One region of the Levilactobacillus zymae genome, then DNA from elsewhere that is predicted to be linked to it. Evidence: predicted binding sites of a transcription regulator. Region 1 holds the regulator's gene; each other region holds the start of a gene.

Region 1 (4,215 bases):
AAAGCCTGGGGCCTTAACGGCAACCACGTTGAAGGTTCCCCGCATCTTGTTCAGAACCAAGGTTGGTAAAGCTTCACCGGTAATGTCATCGGCAATGATCAACAGGGAACGACTTTGTTCAACCACGGATTGTAATAATGGTAAGATATCTTGAATGTTGGCAATCTTCTTGTCGGTAATCAAGATGTATGGGTTGTCCAAGTTAGCTTCCATCTTGTCGTTGTCGGTGACCATGTATTGTGACATGTAGCCACGGTCGAATTGCATTCCTTCAACCACGTCCAAGCTGGTGTCCACCCCACGGGATTCTTCAATGGTGATGACCCCGTCGTTACCAACCTTTTCCATGGCATCCGCAATCAGCGAACCCGTTTCTTTGCTAGCAGAAGAAATAGAAGCGATTTGGGCGATATCGTCCTTGGTCTTCACGTCATGGGACATCTTGTGTAACCCATCAACTGCGGCAGCCGTCGCCTTCTCAATCCCCCGACGGATACCAACTGGGTTAGCACCGGCAGTGACGTTCTTCATTCCTTCGTTCACGATGGCTTGGGTCAGAACCGTTGCGGTCGTGGTCCCATCACCAGCGATGTCGTTGGTCTTGGAAGCAACTTCGGAAACCAGCTTAGCGCCCATGTTTTCAAAGTGGTCTTCTAATTCGATCGACTTCGCAATCGTCACCCCATCGTTCGTGATGGTTGGGTTACCGTAACTTTGTTCCAAAACAACGTTACGTCCCTTAGGTCCTAAGGTGGTCTTCACCGTGTCGGCTAACTTGTCAACACCGGCTAACATTGCGCTACGTGCATCTTCAGAAAACTTCAATTCTTTAGCCATTATTCTAGTTCACCTCATACAAAATTTTTTTAAAAATGAGTTTTTGGATCAATCGTTGGGAAAGAATTAGTCGATAATCGCAACTAAGTCCTTTTCGTGTAAAACAAGGTAAGTCTTGTCTTGGTACTTCACTTCAGTACCGGAATACTTGTCAAACAAAACCTTGTCGCCAACCTTGACGCTTGGCGCAACCTTTTCGCCATTGTCCAACACCCGGCCGTCACCGACTGCAACGACGTTGGCCGTTTGAGGCTTTTCCTGGGCATTACTTGCTAACACAATGCCGCCAACCGTTTCTTCTTGTTCTTGTGGTTGGTCTAAAATGACGCGGTCTCCTAATGGTTTTAACACTTGAATCCCTCCAATAAACTGACTAATTAACTTTAGTTTTAGCACTATTAGCACTTGACTAACATAAGTGCTAATCACAGTTTCTAATATATGATTTTTTGTTTTAAAAATCAAGGAATTTGGCAAACTTTCTTGGTGAGTGCTAATTTGTCCCTATTCTACCTAAACTCCGGCAACGTCCCCACTTATTTCACCCGGAATCTGAGAAACTTAAGGTTTTGCTTACCTTTCCCTAGACCTTCAGTCTAATTCAGCTGGAAAATTCTCGCTTACACTGCGCCATCGCCGAAACGTGCTTACCAGGGGCAACGGGTTCCGCTTAAACCCGATTAGCCAAGTGCGTTGCCATTAACAGGTGCTGGATTTTTGTCCTGAAACTATCGCCATCTGCGGCTGCTGAAACGTGCGACTGACGGGCAGCCGGTTCCGCTTAACCCCGATTAGCCAAGTGCGTTGTCATTAACAGGTGCTGGATTTTTGCCTTAAAATTATCGCCATCTGCGGCCGCTGAAACGTGCTTACCAGGGGCAACGGGTTCCGCTTAACCCCATTTCGGCAATTAGCCAAGCCCAGGCTAATCACCGAAATGACGTTAATGCTCGCCCGCTGACCGCCCCTGGACGCACTCTTATACAAAAAAAGCCGTAATCCTTTCAGACTACGACTCTTGTTTAATCTTTGTGATTGTAATGTTCCAAGAAGTAAATCAAGGTTTGTAATTCGTTGGTCAGATCCACGTTTTGGACCCGCACGCCCTTAGGTACCGTGATGCGTAGCGGCGTGAAGTTCAAGATTCCCTTGATGCCCCCCGCGACCGCTTCGTTTGTGACCTCTTGGGCCACGTCCGATGGGACCGTCAAGATGGCCACTTGGATTTGTTGCTCTTCCAGTTGCGTCCGTAAATCCGTCATCGGATAAATTGGAACCCCGCTTTGGATCGTGTTCGCAATATCCTCGTTAATATCGAACGCCGCACTAATCCGTACGTTGCTATCTTGGTGAAAGTTAAAGTTCAACAACGCGTGACCCATATTTCCGACCCCGATCAACGCCACGTTGGTCAGCCGGTCCTGATTTAAAATCTTGCGGAAGAACTTAATCAGGCTTTCAACGTCGTAGCCGTAACCCCGCTTTCCTAGGGCGCCGAAGTAGGAAAAGTCCCGCCGAATGGTGGCCGAGTCGACCTTTACGGCTTCAGAAAGCTCCGTCGAAGAGACCCGCGTTTTATCGGCATCTAGTAGGATGTTTAAGTAGCGATAATAAATCGGCAATCGTTTCGCCGTCGCGCGTGGAATTTTTTGTTCTGTCAAAGCATGTTACCTCCTAATCAATTATTGCCGGTCATCGCTAAAACCACATCAGTCCCCACGACTTATAGGCTTAACTTATTCGACAATTGTGAAACCTCATTTCCTATAGATTATAGCATATCAGCTAATCTTGTGAAAGAAATTGCAAATAATTATTATCAGCTTTCACAATCTGCATCGGTGAGCAGCGCTTTAAATTATTTCACAAAGTCATCCAAAACGCAATTTTTTATTTACTGAGCCGTTCAGGGGCGACACGATGGGAAAATGCGGGCAATTAACCTGACAATATTTCGGCTTAACTGCACAATATGCTAAAATGTAGAGTATTAATAACCGCAAATTGCGTAAAGGAGGTTGGTTTTGTGATTCTCTTACAAGTCCAACAAGTGACCCGGCGTTTCGGGGCCACCGTCCTCTTCCACGATGTCAATCTCGACGTCGCCGAACACGGACGGGTCGCCTTAGTCGGGCGCAACGGGGCTGGTAAATCCACCCTGATTAAAATGATTGCCGGGGAAACCACCCCCGACGAAGGTCAAATTACCCGTAAACGGGGCCTGACCGTGGGGTATCAAGCCCAAAATGCGGGACTAAATTCCGATAAATCGGTCTGGGACGAAATGCTCACCGTCTTTGCCAAGCAGCGCGCCATGGAACGCAAGATTCACGACCTGGAAGCCCAAATGAGTGATCCCAGCGTGATTGCCGACACCGAACAGTTCGACCAGATCACCAAAACCTACGATCAACTCCAACAGGACTTTAGTGATCAGAACGGCTACGGTTATCAAGCCGAAATTCGCGGCGTGTTGCACGGATTTGAATTTGGCGAGGAATTCTACGATAAACCCATCAGCGAACTCTCCGGGGGCCAACGCACGCAACTGGCCTTGGCCAAACGCCTGCTGGAAAAACCCGATCTCCTCATCCTGGACGAACCCACCAACCACTTAGACGTCGAGACGCTGACCTGGCTAGAAGGTTACCTCCAAGGCTATCCGGGAGCCTTGCTCGTGGTTTCCCATGACCGTTACTTTCTGGACCACGTGGCCACCGAAGTCTACGATATGGCCCGTGGCAGTCTCCATCATTACCCGGGAAATTATTCGCACTTCATCGACGAAAAGGCCCAACGACTCCAACAGGAATGGAAGGAATACGACAAGCAGCAGACCGAAATCTCGAAACTTGAAGACTTTGTCAACCGCAACATTGTCCGTGCTTCCACTACTAAACGGGCCCAAGCGCGGCGCAAACAATTGGAGAAAATGGACCGGCTGGATAAACCCGAAGGGGACGAGAAGGTTGCCCGCTTCACCTTTCGGCCCCACCGTCAAAGCGGCAACGTGGTCCTCGACGTGGTCAACGCCGCGGTCGGGTACGACGGCCAGACCTTGTGCTCGCCCATCAACCTCGACATCAAGAAACACCAGGCCATCGCCATCGTGGGGCCTAACGGGGTGGGCAAATCCACCCTACTCAAAACGATTCTCGGGAAGATTCCGGCACTCAAGGGCCAGATCATCTTCGGTACCGGCGTGGACACCGGTTACTACGACCAGGACCAGGCCAACTTGCACGACAAGAAGACCGTTTTGCACGAGCTTTGGGACGACCACCCCACGACACCCGAGGGCGATATCCGCTCGATCCTGGGTAGCTTCCTGTTTACCGGCGCCGACGTCGACAAGACCGTTCACAGCCTAAGTGGGGG
Region 2 (4,215 bases), 830 kb from region 1:
TTCGTTAAACAAGGGAATATCCGCGATTTCGCGAACTTCGATGTCTGCCTGATCCGTAAAGGTTCGGCGCATGAATTGCAACAAGATACGGTTGTAAGAAAAATCAGCGTTCGTGCCGACTAAGGCAATAAAGTGTGGCTTGGTCATCCTCAAAATCCTCTCAATTCTCTCTAATCAATTAGTCGTATAGGTTGGCCACCGCTGCCCCTAAACTAGCAGCAGCGGCGACCAGTAGCGTCAAAGCTAAAATCGCCATGTGGTCACCCCGCTGGTTAACGATCGATGTTGGTCATCTTCAACGGATCAACCCACTTGTCGAAGTCTTCGGCGGAAACCTTACCGGACTTAACGGCGGCTTCCTTTAAGGTCGATCCGGCTTGGTCCGCGGCTTGGGCAATCTTGGCACTGTCGTGATACCCGATGTGGGGCGATAACGCCGTGACGGTCATCAAGGAGTTGTCAACGAGTTCTTCCATCCGCTTAGCGTTAACCGTCATCCCGTGGATCAGCTTGTCGGCAAAGCCCATCATGGTACCGCGTAACAGCTCGGCGGATTCCAGGAAGGCGTCGATTAAGACGGGTTTGTACACGTTCATTTCAAAGTTCCCTTGGGAAGAAGCTACCGTAACGGTCACATCGTTTCCCATCACCCGTGCGGCGGCCATGGTAATGGCTTCGGCTTGAGTCGGGTTAACCTTACCGGGCATGATGGAAGACCCGGGCTCGTTAGCCGGAATGTTCAATTCATCATAAGCGGCCCGGGGACCGGAAGCCAAGAACCGCACATCGTTAGCGATCTTCATCAGATCGGCGGCTAAAGTCTTCATGGCCCCGTGAACCACGTCTAACCCGGAGTGATGGGCTAAGCCGTAGAACTTGTTGGACTTAGCCGTGAACTTTGGCCCGTAAACCTTAGTCATCTTCTGCGCGATCTCTTCGGCAAACCCAGGAGCGGCGTTTAACCCCGTTCCGACGGCCGTCCCTCCCATGGCTAATTCCAGAAGAGTTGGGTCTAAGGACTTCAGGTAGTCCAGGTCGTGTTGGATGGCACTGGCCCAACCGCTGACTTCTTGGCCAAAGGTTAACGGCGTGGCGTCTTGTAAGTGGGTCCGGCCAATCTTAACCACGCGCCAGTATTCCTTTTGCTTAGCGGTTAATTCATCAATTAAGTGTTGTGCGGCCTTTTCCAGTTCCTGGACGGCCACACTGGCCGTGATGTTCATGGCCGTTGGGAAGATATCATTGGAACTTTGCCCGTGGTTGACATCGTCGTTCGGGAGGACTTCAATGTCCGGATTCAGTTGCATTGCCTTATTAGCAACGACTTCGTTAGTGTTCATGTTGGTTTGGGTCCCAGAACCCGTTTGATAAACGCGTAGTGGGAAGTCCTGGCGTAGGTCGTCATCGCTCAGGGCCAACAGGTCGTCGATGGCTTGTTGGATCAGAGCACCCTTTTCTGGGGAAATCTCGCCCAGATCCTGGTTAGATGCCGCAGCGGCCTTCTTAATTTGAAGTAATGCGCGAATCATTGCAATGGGCATAAACTGACCGGTGGGGAAGTTGTTACGACTCCGTTCAGTTTGCGGGCCCCAAAGAGCGGTGCTAGGGATCTTAACGTCACCTAAGGTATCTGCTTCAATGCGATAATCTGCCATGGTAAGTTCCTCCAAATTTTTTTGTGATATTAGTAACTTTTATTTTCAAAACTGGAGGGGACTCTTCGCGGTAAATTGGAAAAATCCCCTGTGACTTTACGAACAAGCCTAGAATAACTGGGGATTATCGCTATAGTCAAACTCTCAAGGGGGTATAAAAAAACGTAATAAGGTGTTGCATAGCTCTTCACAACCCTACTCGTGTATGGATTCACAATTTCACAAACATTTTTAAAAAATCTGGCGCATCTTTTCAAAATAAAAAGAATTATTTGAAAGCCTAGCGCTGCACCGCCCACTCCCTTAGGTGCCCGGTTCAATCCCTTAAACGACCGACAAAAAAAGTCTGGGATGGTTTATCCCAGACTCAATCATTGACTTCAATTCATTAATTAACGGCCATGGCGTCGTCTAAAACCTGCTTCATAGCGGCCGCGGAGTCTAACATCTTGCCCCGTTCTTCCGCCGTTAAGTCGAGTGGCAAGACCCGGGCAACCCCTTGCGCGTTAATCAACGCGGGCGTTCCCAAGTACAGGTCCTTCACCCCATATTCGCCATCCAGGTAAGCCCCCACGGGCAGTACCGTGTCTTCATTTCCTAAGATTGCCCGCGTAATTCGCGCTAAGCACGTCGCCACACCGTAGAACGTGGCGCCCTTCAGGCCGATGATTTGACCACCCTTCTTGCGTGCTCCCGCTTCGGTCGCTTGTAAGTCGGCCAGTGAGAGACCCTTAGACCGTGCCACGTCGAGGAGCTTTTCGTGGCCAACCATGGCGTGAGAATACGCTGCGAATTGGGTATCGCCGTGTTCCCCGATCACGTTCACGTTCAACGTCTGGGGGGCCACCCCGAGTTGCTTCCCTAAAGCTACCCGTAAGCGCACCGTATCCAGTGACGTCCCGGTCCCCAAGACCCGGTTCGTTGGGAAGCCGGATAGCTTTTGCGTAGCGGCCGTTAAGATATCGACGGGATTAGCCGCCACCAGAAAAATGCCATCAAATCCGCTTTCCACCACTGGTGAAACGATGGACTTCAAGATCTTCAAGTTCTTGCTGACCAAGTCTAACCGCGATTCACCGGGCTTCCGGGGAACGCCGGCCGTGATGACGACCAGATCGGCGTCCTTGGCATCGGCGTAGGTCCCAGCGTGGACCCACTTAGGCTGCCCCCAGAGTTGGGTGTCTTCCAAATCAATGGCATCGCCCGCGCTGTGATCCTTGGCAATATCGACAATGACGAGCTCATCCATGACTGGTTGTTGCATCATGAGCAAAGCGTACGATGACCCGACCGAACCATCACCGACTAAGACAACTTTTTGATATTTGGTTTGTTTAAGCAAAATGAAACACCCTTTCAGCGCGTCAATACGCGGTTAATAAGGGGTAGCCTGCGCCACCCAGTGAAGTTTATGTTCGTGTCGTAAAGTCACCCTTATCATAACATGCTTTTTAAAAAATGCAATTTTTTGTGATTATTTTTAAAAATAAAAATAATCATTTTCAAAATTTCACAAGTAGTTTTGGGTCGAAACAAACAGGACCTCACTCCAAACGGATAAAGTCGTAGTGGTGGTTTGCACGACTTAAGACCGTCAAGTGTCTTTTAACCATGATATAAGCCACCCAATTGGATGAGACTATGAACTCGAAGATCCACTCAGGTTTACACCTTATGCCCTATTGCTAGCAGTCTCACAGTTAATATTTTCAACTTCAATCAATGGAAGATTCTGTTTAATTTCCGCTCAATTTAGCCGTGAGGGCGGTCCTGAAGGGGCTCAGTGGTGTCGTTTGGGTTATTCGGGGTTCTTTCCCGGATTACCCAAAGGTCGAGCTTGAAGACCTGGTACTTTCAGGGCTTCAAGTCGTGCCCACCCACAACCCGTTTCCGCCTCTTCAGGACCAACCGGTAAGGCGGATAATTTCCACAATCTGTGCTTAACTCAAAAGTGACCATGATTCCAGGTTCGGGAATCATGGTCACTTTTCATCAACTAAACGCTTTGGGGCCCGCGCTGGCACTTAGATTTCATTTGCGGTCACAATGGCCCTAATTCCGGCCGTGATTCCCCGTACGGCGTCACTTAACGCCATGCTGGGAGTATTCGGCCGCTGGCTGACTTGGGCCGGTAGAAAGGGGATGTGCATGAAGCCCGCACGTAATGTCGGAAACTCGGTGGCTCGTTGATACTGTACTTGATACATCAAATGGTTACAAACGAAGGTTCCCGCCGTGGTCGAGACCTGTGCGGGCAATCCCGCCCGTTGAATGGCGGTCACCATCGCTTTGACCGGTAGTTGAGTAAAGTACGCCGCCGCGCCCGTGGGTTGAATGGGTTGGTCTTGGGGGCGTCGTCCGGCATTATCGGCTATCCGGGCATCATCCAAATTAATGGCTACCCGCTCGGGCGTCAACGCCGCGCGCCCGCCGGCTTGTCCGATGTCGAGGACCACGTCGGGGTGTTCGGCCACGATGGCGGCGTGAACGACCGCCGCACTCTGTGTAAATACCGTGGGCACCTCTAACTTGACGATGGTAGCCGTCCCAATCGTCGCGG
Region 3 (4,215 bases), 1.6 Mb from region 1:
CAGGCTCAGCGTGACGTTAACCGAGTGGGCCAGGTCGATAATCTTCTTGACCAAGGCTTCCTTCAGTTCTTCCTTGGTCGTGCCTGGCAGGCCCAAGAAGCGCGCGATTTCGGCGTAGTCTTCGTCGGCGCGGAAGTATTCGTACTTCGGCCACATGGACAACTTAGTCGGTTCCTTAAAGTTGTACCGGATGACGTGTGGTAAGGTAATCGCAATCGCCAACCCGTGGGTCAGACCGAACTCGCCGCCGAGCTTGTGGGCCACTGAGTGGGTGATTCCCAGGAAGGCGTTGGCGAAGGCCATCCCAGCTAAGGTCGAGGCGTTGTGCATTTCGGCTCTGGCGTGAACGTCACCGTTGTAGGAGTCGGTCAGGTTGTTCATGACCAGCTTGATGGCTTGCAGGGACCATGGCCGGGTGTAATCCGACGCCATGTTCGACACGTAAGATTCGATGGCGTGGGTCAACACATCTAAGCCAGAGTAAGCGACCGTCTTCTTCGGGACCGTTTCGATAAACTGCGAGTCCACGATGGCCACGTCCGGCGTCAACGCGTAGTCGGCCAGTGGGTACTTGACGTGGGTCTTAGAATCCGTGATGACGGAGAATGGCGTCACTTCGGACCCGGTCCCAGAAGTCGTTGGAATGGCCACGAATTGGGCCTTGGATGGCTTCTTGAACCGGTAAGTCCGCTTCCGGATGTCCAGGAACTTCTGCTTAGCACCGAAGAAGCTAGCGGATGGGTCTTCGTAGAACAGCCACATGTTCTTAGCGGCATCGATTGGTGACCCCCCACCTAAAGCGATGATGGTGTCGGGCTTAAAGGTCCGCATCTGTGCCACTCCACGGTTAACCGTGTCCGTGGTTGGATCGGGTTCCACGTCGGAGAAAAGGGAGTATTCGATCCCGTCTGGCCGACGCTTCAGTTCGTTTAAGACCGTGTCGACGTAACCCAGTTGAACCATCGATGGGGAGGTTACCAGGAAGACCCGCTTGATGCCGGGCATATCGTCGAGGTACCGTACGGACGTCTTTTCAAAGTAAACCCGAGGTAATTTAATCCATTGCATGTTATTTCGCCGCTTTGCAATTGTTTTAATGTTCAGAAGATCGAAGGACGAGACGTTGTGGGAAACGGAGTTCTTACCCCATGACCCGGTCCCTAGAGTTAAGGAAGGAATCATTTCGTTGTACAGGTTCCCAATCCCCCCGACCGCGGATGGCGTGTTGACCAGCACCCGGCTGGCCTTCATCTTGATGCCGTAGTCCGTGGCTAAGTCGTCGTCTTGGGTGTGGATGGACGCGGTGTGGCCCAACCCACCGAAGTGGAGCAATGCGTCGGCCTTCTTAAAGGCGTCTTCGTGACTCGTGGCTTTGTAGACGGACAGCACGGGTGACAACTTTTCGGCAGATAATGGTTCCTTCGGGCCGATACCGGTAACTTCGGCGGCTAAGACCTTGGTGTTAGCGGGAACCTTGATACCGGCTAGGTCGGCAATCTTGATGGCGGACATCCCCGCGATTGGGCCCTTGACCCCGCCTTCTGGCCGGAACATGGCGTCGGCTAAGGCCTTATGGTCGGCCTTTTTAATGAAGTAAACGCCGCGCGCCTGCATTTCTTTCTTGACGTCGTTGTAGATTTCGGTGTCGATGATGGCGCTGTTTTCGGACGCACAGACCATCCCGTTATCAAACGTCTTGGATAACACGATGTCGTAGACCGCGCGCTTGATGTTGGCGGTCTTTTCGATATAGGCTGGGCCGTTACCAGGTCCCACCCCTAAGGCGGGCTTCCCGGTGGAGTAAGCGGCCTTGACCATGCCGGGACCCCCGGTGGCCAGCACACTGGCAACCTTCGGGTGGTTCATCAACGCGGTCGTGGCTTCCAGACTTGGCTTGTCGATCCATTGAATCACACCTTCAGGCGCACCGGCGGCTACCGCAGCGTCGCGGACAACCTTAGCAGCCATCACGGACGACTTCTGGGCTTGCGGGTGAAAGGCGAAGATGATCGGGTTCCGCGTCTTGACGGCAATCAAGGACTTGAATAGTGCCGTAGACGTCGGGTTGGTGACCGGCGTAACCCCGGCGATGATTCCTAGGGGTTCGGCCACGGTGATTAATTGGCGTTCGTGGTCGTCTTTAATGATGCCGACCGTTTTATCGTTTTTGATGGAGTGCCAAATCTCTTCGGTCGCGAACATGTTCTTCACGGCCTTGTCTTCGACGTTCCCCCGTCCGGTTTCTTCATATGCGGCCTTGGCCAGTTCCATATGGTGGTCCAATCCGGCAATTGCCATTTGGTGCACAATGTGGTCCACTTTTTCTTGGGTGAAGTCGTCCATGGCACACAATGCGGTGTGCGCTTTAGTGACTAACCGGTCGATCATTTGGTCGACGGTCTCAGTGTTGGCGTCTTTCTTGGTTGATTTTACGTTTACGTCTTTTAACATCTCTATGCCTCCATTATGCTTGAAAACATCTTGTTAACTTATTCACGAGTCCTAGTTTACCATCATTCTTTCAAACGTCAACCACTTTGTGCTCAAAATATCACAATTTTCAGTGCAAGCGGTTTAACTCGCGTCAGGACAATGGCCTAAGCCTTTAGGGTTGTAAGCGCATACAACAACAATTAAAATTAACGGCAAAAATTTTAAGAATTTCGTGTGTGAAGTCACTCACATCGTCATCATTTTTCATGTTTTTCCAATTAGCTGGCAATAAATTGAGAACGGAAAAGCCGCAACCCTCCGCCCGATTGTGGTAAATTGAAAGGATAAAGGGGCACTCACTCGACTAGCGTAACCACTACAGGCGACCGCCTAGTCGTGCCTCTGGGAAAGAGGAGTTGGATCAATCATGCAAGCTTGGGCCTTTTGGCGCCAAAATACCCGCCATTTCTGGCAACATTGGGGAAGTTACGTGTCGCTAGTCTTCCTCACCAACATCATTATCAGTTACTGTGCTATCCCCATTTTTAGTTGGCTCACCGCCGCACTACTTCGCTGGCAACGAATTCCCTACGTGTCGTACACCAACTTAGGCAGCATCGTCTTTAAGCATCCACTTGCCATTCTCGGGCTATTACTTATTCTGCTCGCCATCATGGTCCTGGTTTACTGGCAATTTGCCTTCCTCCTTTTGGGGATTCGTAACATTCGCCTTGGCCGACCGCGAACCACCCGCGAGCTCTTACGAACCACCGTTACCAGTCTGACGGGGGCTTCTCCCAGCACCTTCTTGTTCTTCATCGGCTATTTTTTGATCATCATGCCCTTCGGCAGCATCTTGTTTTCCACGCCCCTGTTGAATAAGGCCAAAATTCCCAGCTTCATCACGACATACTTAATGGCCAACCCCATTTGGGCAACGGTTCTAATCTTGTTCTACGTGCTGGCCATCTACCTGGGAATCCGGTTAATCGCCGTGTTACCCCTGATGATGCTCGACCAATACCATAGCCGCGCGGCCATCCGGGAAAGTTGGCGCACCACCCGCTTCGACTTCTGGCGTTACTTCAGCCGGATGGTGGTTACGTTAGCCATGGTCAGCCTAGTCGTGGCCATCGTGTACGCCGCCATTTATCTGGGACAGCTCTACTTCGATACCACCAAGATTGCCCTGGTCGCCGCCACGATCAACCTCTTCTTGATGGAGGTCCTGACCGAGTTTGTGGTGTGCTACGCCACCATCCTGTTCATGTCCATCATCCTCAGTAGTCACGCTGATCACGAACCCACGCCCATGATGCTGCTGAGTTTCCGCGAGCCGGCTCGCACCAAACGCCGGACTCGCGTGCTGATCATTGCCGGGCTGGTCATCATCTCCGCCATGCTAGTCACGTTCAACCTGGTCTACCTTAACGGTTTGGCTATCAGCAAGCCCCTGACGATCGCCCACCGTGGCGTCGACAACGGTAACGGCGTCCAGAACACGATTCCGGCGCTGGTCAAGACCAGCCAAGAACAACCGGATTACGTGGAAATGGACATCCAGCAGACCAAGGACCATCAATTCGTGGTCATGCACGATACCAATCTCAAGGCTTTGGCGAACGTCAACCGGCGTGTTGGTAGCCTAACACTAAGCCAATTAACCAAGATAACGGTTTCCGAAAACGGCTACCAGGCCAAAATTCCTAGCTTCGACGCCTACCTGAAGGCCGCCATCGCCCACCATCAGAAACTATTAGTGGAAATCAAAACCAATTCGGC
Region 4 (4,215 bases), 250 kb from region 1:
GGGGCTCAACGGGTTTACCAAGGCAATTGCCAAGGAAGGCGGTAAGTACGGTATTTACGCGAATGCGGTGGCGCCATCCTTCACGCACACCTCGATGACCACTTCGCTATCGGAAGATCCCGTGAAGAACCAGAAGGTCATTGGGATCATTCCGTTGGGGCGGCCGGCCGAAGCCGTGGAAATTGCCCAGATGATCCTGTTCTTTGGGTCGGATGCGGCAAGCTTTATCACGGGTGAGATTGGGGATGCCGATGGTGGCGTTGTGATGGACGGCTAGGAGGGAAAATTATGGCTGAAAATGTTGCGACACCCGTAAAAAAGAAGAAGCATTTTTCCATTCCGGGCGGGAATATCATCATTCCAATGTTTATTGGGGCGTTGATCAACACCTTTTTCCCGTCATTTCTGAAAATTGGTGGCTTTACCACGCCGTTAGCCCAAGGGTCGGGGGCGCTAGTGGGGGCCTTCCTGTTTGTCATTGGGGGCACGATTTCGTTTAAAGCCACGCCCGCAGCCGTGAAGCGGGGCGGAACCATTATTCTGACCAAGATTATCGTGGCCGTGACGCTAGGACTGTTGCTTGGGAAATTATTAAATAATAACTTTTTAGGTCTAAGCGCACTAGCCATTATTGGGGCAATGTCGGGTGCCAATAACGCCATGTATGCGGGAATTGTGCACGACTTTGGGGATGATATCGACGAGGCCGCCGTGGGAATCACGATCCTTAGTGTGGGGCCGTACATCACCATGATTGCCTTAGCGTCGTCGGGGTTGGCCACGTTCTCCATCGTGACGCTATTGGCCACCATCTTGCCATTATTAGTGGGGATGGTCTTAGCGAACCTCTTCCCGGCGGTCAAGAAGATCCTAAACGATGGGATGAACGCCTCAATCGTTGTGGTGGGGTTTGCCTTGGGCTGTACCATGAACTTCCAGCAAATCTTCGTCAGTGGGGCTTCCGGTATCCTATTAGGGGTCATCGTGACGCTGGTCGGCGGGGCCATTACCATCTGGACGGACCGGTTGACCGGGGGTTCCGGGGTGGCCGGAGCCGCTATCTCGAGTTGTGCGGGGGCCAATATGGCAACCCCAGCGGCCTTAGCGGCAGTTGACTCGAGTTACCAGGCGGTTGCCGCGACGGCTACGGCGCAAATCACAGCCGCGGTGGTCGTGACCGCCATCTTGACGCCCACGCTGACGGCTTGGGTGGCTAAGCGGAACGAACGGAAGAAGGCCAAAGTGTTAGATCCGGTTGAGTAAAAACTAGTAGAACCAACAAATAACCCTCAGGCGCAAGCACACGTCTGAGGGTTATTTGTGGTTTTTTGAAAATAAGCGGTTTTACTAGTGGGAACCGGTTGGGTTTATTGGGCGGTGTAACCACCGTCGACCACGAATTCGGCACCGGTGGCGAACTTGGATTCGTTAGAAGCCAAGTAGACACAGATGTAGGCAATGTCATTTGGTTCACCGATGTGGCCCATCGGCGTCTTGGTCCGAGCGGACATCGCCGCTTCGGCACCCGGCAAATCGTCCACTAACGGCGTCTTGATGTAGCCGGGGTGGACGGTGTTGATCCGCACGTCGTAGTCCTTTAAGGCACAGTCTAAGGCGGCGGACTTGGACATAATCCGGACGGCCCCCTTAGAAGCGTTGTAGGCCCCTAAGTTCGGGTCACCAATGAGACCTTCAATGGATGACATGTTAATGATGGAAGCCCCCAGATGCTGGTTCTTCATGCGTTGAATCCCTAATCGGGTACCGAAGAAGACGGCGTCTAAGTTGACGGCGAGTTGCTTCTTCCATTCTGCCGTCGTGGTGTTTTCGATACTCTTATTAACGGCCATCCCGGCGTTGTTGACTACCGTGGTGACGGGGCCAAAGGCCTTTTCCGTCGTATCAAACAAGTCGAGCCAGCCCTGTTCATCAGTTGCATCGTGGCGGAAAAATTGAATCACGTCTGAGTTGCCAATGCGCTTAGCAGCTGCTTCACCGACGTCGGCGTGCCGACCGGTGATCATGACCCGAGCACCTTCTTCAACGAACTTGTTAGCAATTGCTAATCCAATGCCTAAAGTGCCGCCCGTTACGATGGCGACCTTTCCGTCTAATCGATGGCTCATCTCATCAACCTCCATAGATTCTCTGATAGCTTGTTAGCAAGTTCACGAAGATATTGTAAACCACTTGTCAGGGAAGTGCAACCCATATCGCTTATTATTTCACAAGCTGGGATGGGCGGTTAATCAGCTAACTTAGCGAGGTCGTCGATGCGGGCGAAGAACCCGTCGTGGTCGACTTGAGTCACCAGGGTGAGCGGGCGACCGTCTGCCACTTCGTACGTCCGGCCTTGACCGGGCCCCGTGGTTAAGACGTCGCTGGTCACTTCCTTAGTCGTCACGATGGCCGGTGTGTCACTAGCGACCGTGGTGAGCACGTCCCACAAGAAGTAGGTCGAGTTGGTTTCAAAATGTTCCAGTGGGGGGACTAATGCATACCCTTGGCCAATGAAGTCGAGGGCGGGGTGCTGACGTAAAGTGGCCCAGTGTTGCCGGATAGCGGGCGTTAGGGGAACCTGACGGGTACTTTCCAAGCCGACCATTTGAATCGCGATATCACTGTCCCAAACGGTCTTGACGGCTTGTGGGTCCCAGTAGGCGTTCCATTCGACCGTGCCATCTTGTTCGGGTTCAGCAACGTTGCCGCGACCGTCGAAGGTGCCCCCCATCCAGTAGAGCTTGTCAATCTTAGCGGTGATGGTCGGGTCGACTTCTAGGGCCCGGGCCAGGTCGGTCAAGGGACCGGTCATCACTAACGTGGTTTTGCCGGTCGTGGTCTGAACCTTATCGATCAGATCCAGATGAGCGGGTTTGGAAGCCACGGGTGTCTTGACGGTGCCACTTTCGTTTAGGATGGGGAAAGCATCGAGGCTAAAGGCATCCATGCGCCATTCCTTGGGGAACGGGTGCACCCCACGCGAATTAGAGGCCGCCACGTTAAGCGTGGTTCCGTGGCCGAAACGATCAATGATCTTCCGACTGGCGGAAACGGCCGGTTCCAGGTAGGAATCCGCGCCAACGACCCCGACTCCGGTCAAGTGAACGTCGGGCATCTGCAACAACAGCAAGAGTGATACCAAATCGTCGACGCTACCGTCGTGGTTAAAATAGACATTACGCATAAAAAGTCTCTCCCTCTTATTACGAACATTATAATCAAAACTCGCTTTGATAGTTCTTATAATACGGGGAACCGGACTAAATTGCAAGCCCCGTTACCGAAACTTTAGGGCAACGTTAAGCCAACTTTGTTAGACTGAAAAACAATTTAGTTTCTAGAAAGGCGGTTTACCATGCAACCAATTCAAAATCAACGACCGAAAAAGTGGCTCGCCCTCTTAGTAGCGGGGGTTATTCTCTTCTTCGGGGGCGGCGGGACTGGCTACATGCTGGGCCAACAACAGGCCAAGGCCCAACAGACGCAGCAGATGAAAAAGGCGCCTAAAGGCATGGGCGGCAAGCGGCCTAGTGGCCAACCCAGTGGAACGCCAAGTCAGAGTAGCAGTAGCAATTAACGAACATTCCGCGTAAATCTTCGTCTTGGGGCGCGGGCCATAACTTGAATAATTAACGCAAAAGGCCTAGAACGGCACACAACCGTTCTAGGCCTTTTGGATGCTTAATTAAGGTTTGATGGTGGTTAATTTCAGGTTGGACTCACCCGGGTACAACGATAGCCGTTCGGCCCGGTAACTCCAATCGCCGTGCGCGAAGTGGGTGCGGTCGACGTCGAAGACCACCCGGTTCGTCTTCCGGTTGACCTCGACGAATTCACTGCGCTTCCCCCAGTCGGCATAGCCGAAGCCAATCAGCGTGTTGCCCTTGCCGACGGCGTAACTACTACCGACGATGTTGGTGAAGTTGCGCTTGCCTAGGGACTGACCGAATTCCCAGGTCTTGGTGACCGTTCGTTTTAACTGGTTGATCGTCACAATTTCCCCGGCGGACCATTGCTTGGACTGCGCGGTCTTGCCCCGGGTCACGGGAACGTTGTTGTCGTAGAATTCCAGTTCAACCGAATCGCCCTGGTGTTGGTTCTGGTGGATCAGGGTAACCGCGTGCTGGCCACCGTTGTAACGGTAGTCCTTGGTGGTCGGTTTCAAGAGGTACTTCTGGTAGCTCTTGGGTAGTTTTTCGGGGGCCGCCAAGATCC

Evidence for each region. Region 1 encodes Rex, which represses fermentation and respiration genes when NADH is low (regulators of the CRP and FNR family bind a similar motif). Its sites were predicted from a motif close to TTGTGAANTANTTCACAA; they were not measured.
Region 2: a site for Rex is predicted at 1,855-1,872, ahead of RI501_RS00605 (class II fumarate hydratase). Genes of this name have one in related genera too.
Region 3: a site for Rex is predicted at 2,482-2,499, ahead of adhE (bifunctional acetaldehyde-CoA/alcohol dehydrogenase). Genes of this name have one in related genera too.
Region 4: a site for Rex is predicted at 2,157-2,174, ahead of RI501_RS03275 (NADP-dependent (R)-specific alcohol dehydrogenase). Genes of this name have one in related genera too.

The regions. Positions count from the first base shown of each region.
Region 1 covers NZ_JAVLAS010000001.1:987,282-991,496, reverse strand. Annotated here, with positions in the region: gene groL (chaperonin GroEL) at 1-837, opposite strand, end outside; gene groES (co-chaperone GroES) at 904-1,188, opposite strand; gene RI501_RS04450 (redox-sensing transcriptional repressor Rex) at 1,860-2,498, opposite strand; gene RI501_RS04445 (ABC-F family ATP-binding cassette domain-containing protein) at 2,864-4,215, shown strand, end outside.
Region 2 covers NZ_JAVLAS010000001.1:158,354-162,568, forward strand. Annotated here, with positions in the region: gene RI501_RS00600 (NADPH-dependent FMN reductase) at 1-147, opposite strand, end outside; gene RI501_RS00605 (class II fumarate hydratase) at 273-1,655, opposite strand; gene RI501_RS00610 (L-lactate dehydrogenase) at 2,044-2,997, opposite strand; gene pcp (pyroglutamyl-peptidase I) at 3,680-4,215, opposite strand, start outside.
Region 3 covers NZ_JAVLAS010000001.1:2,617,637-2,621,851, forward strand. Annotated here, with positions in the region: gene adhE (bifunctional acetaldehyde-CoA/alcohol dehydrogenase) at 1-2,451, opposite strand, end outside; gene RI501_RS12455 (glycerophosphodiester phosphodiesterase) at 2,861-4,215, shown strand, end outside.
Region 4 covers NZ_JAVLAS010000001.1:740,965-745,179, forward strand. Annotated here, with positions in the region: gene RI501_RS03265 (SDR family NAD(P)-dependent oxidoreductase) at 1-277, shown strand, start outside; gene RI501_RS03270 (2-keto-3-deoxygluconate permease) at 289-1,263, shown strand; gene RI501_RS03275 (NADP-dependent (R)-specific alcohol dehydrogenase) at 1,368-2,126, opposite strand; gene RI501_RS03280 (nucleoside hydrolase) at 2,246-3,184, opposite strand; gene RI501_RS03285 (hypothetical protein) at 3,356-3,577, shown strand; gene RI501_RS03290 (aryl-sulfate sulfotransferase) at 3,686-4,215, opposite strand, start outside.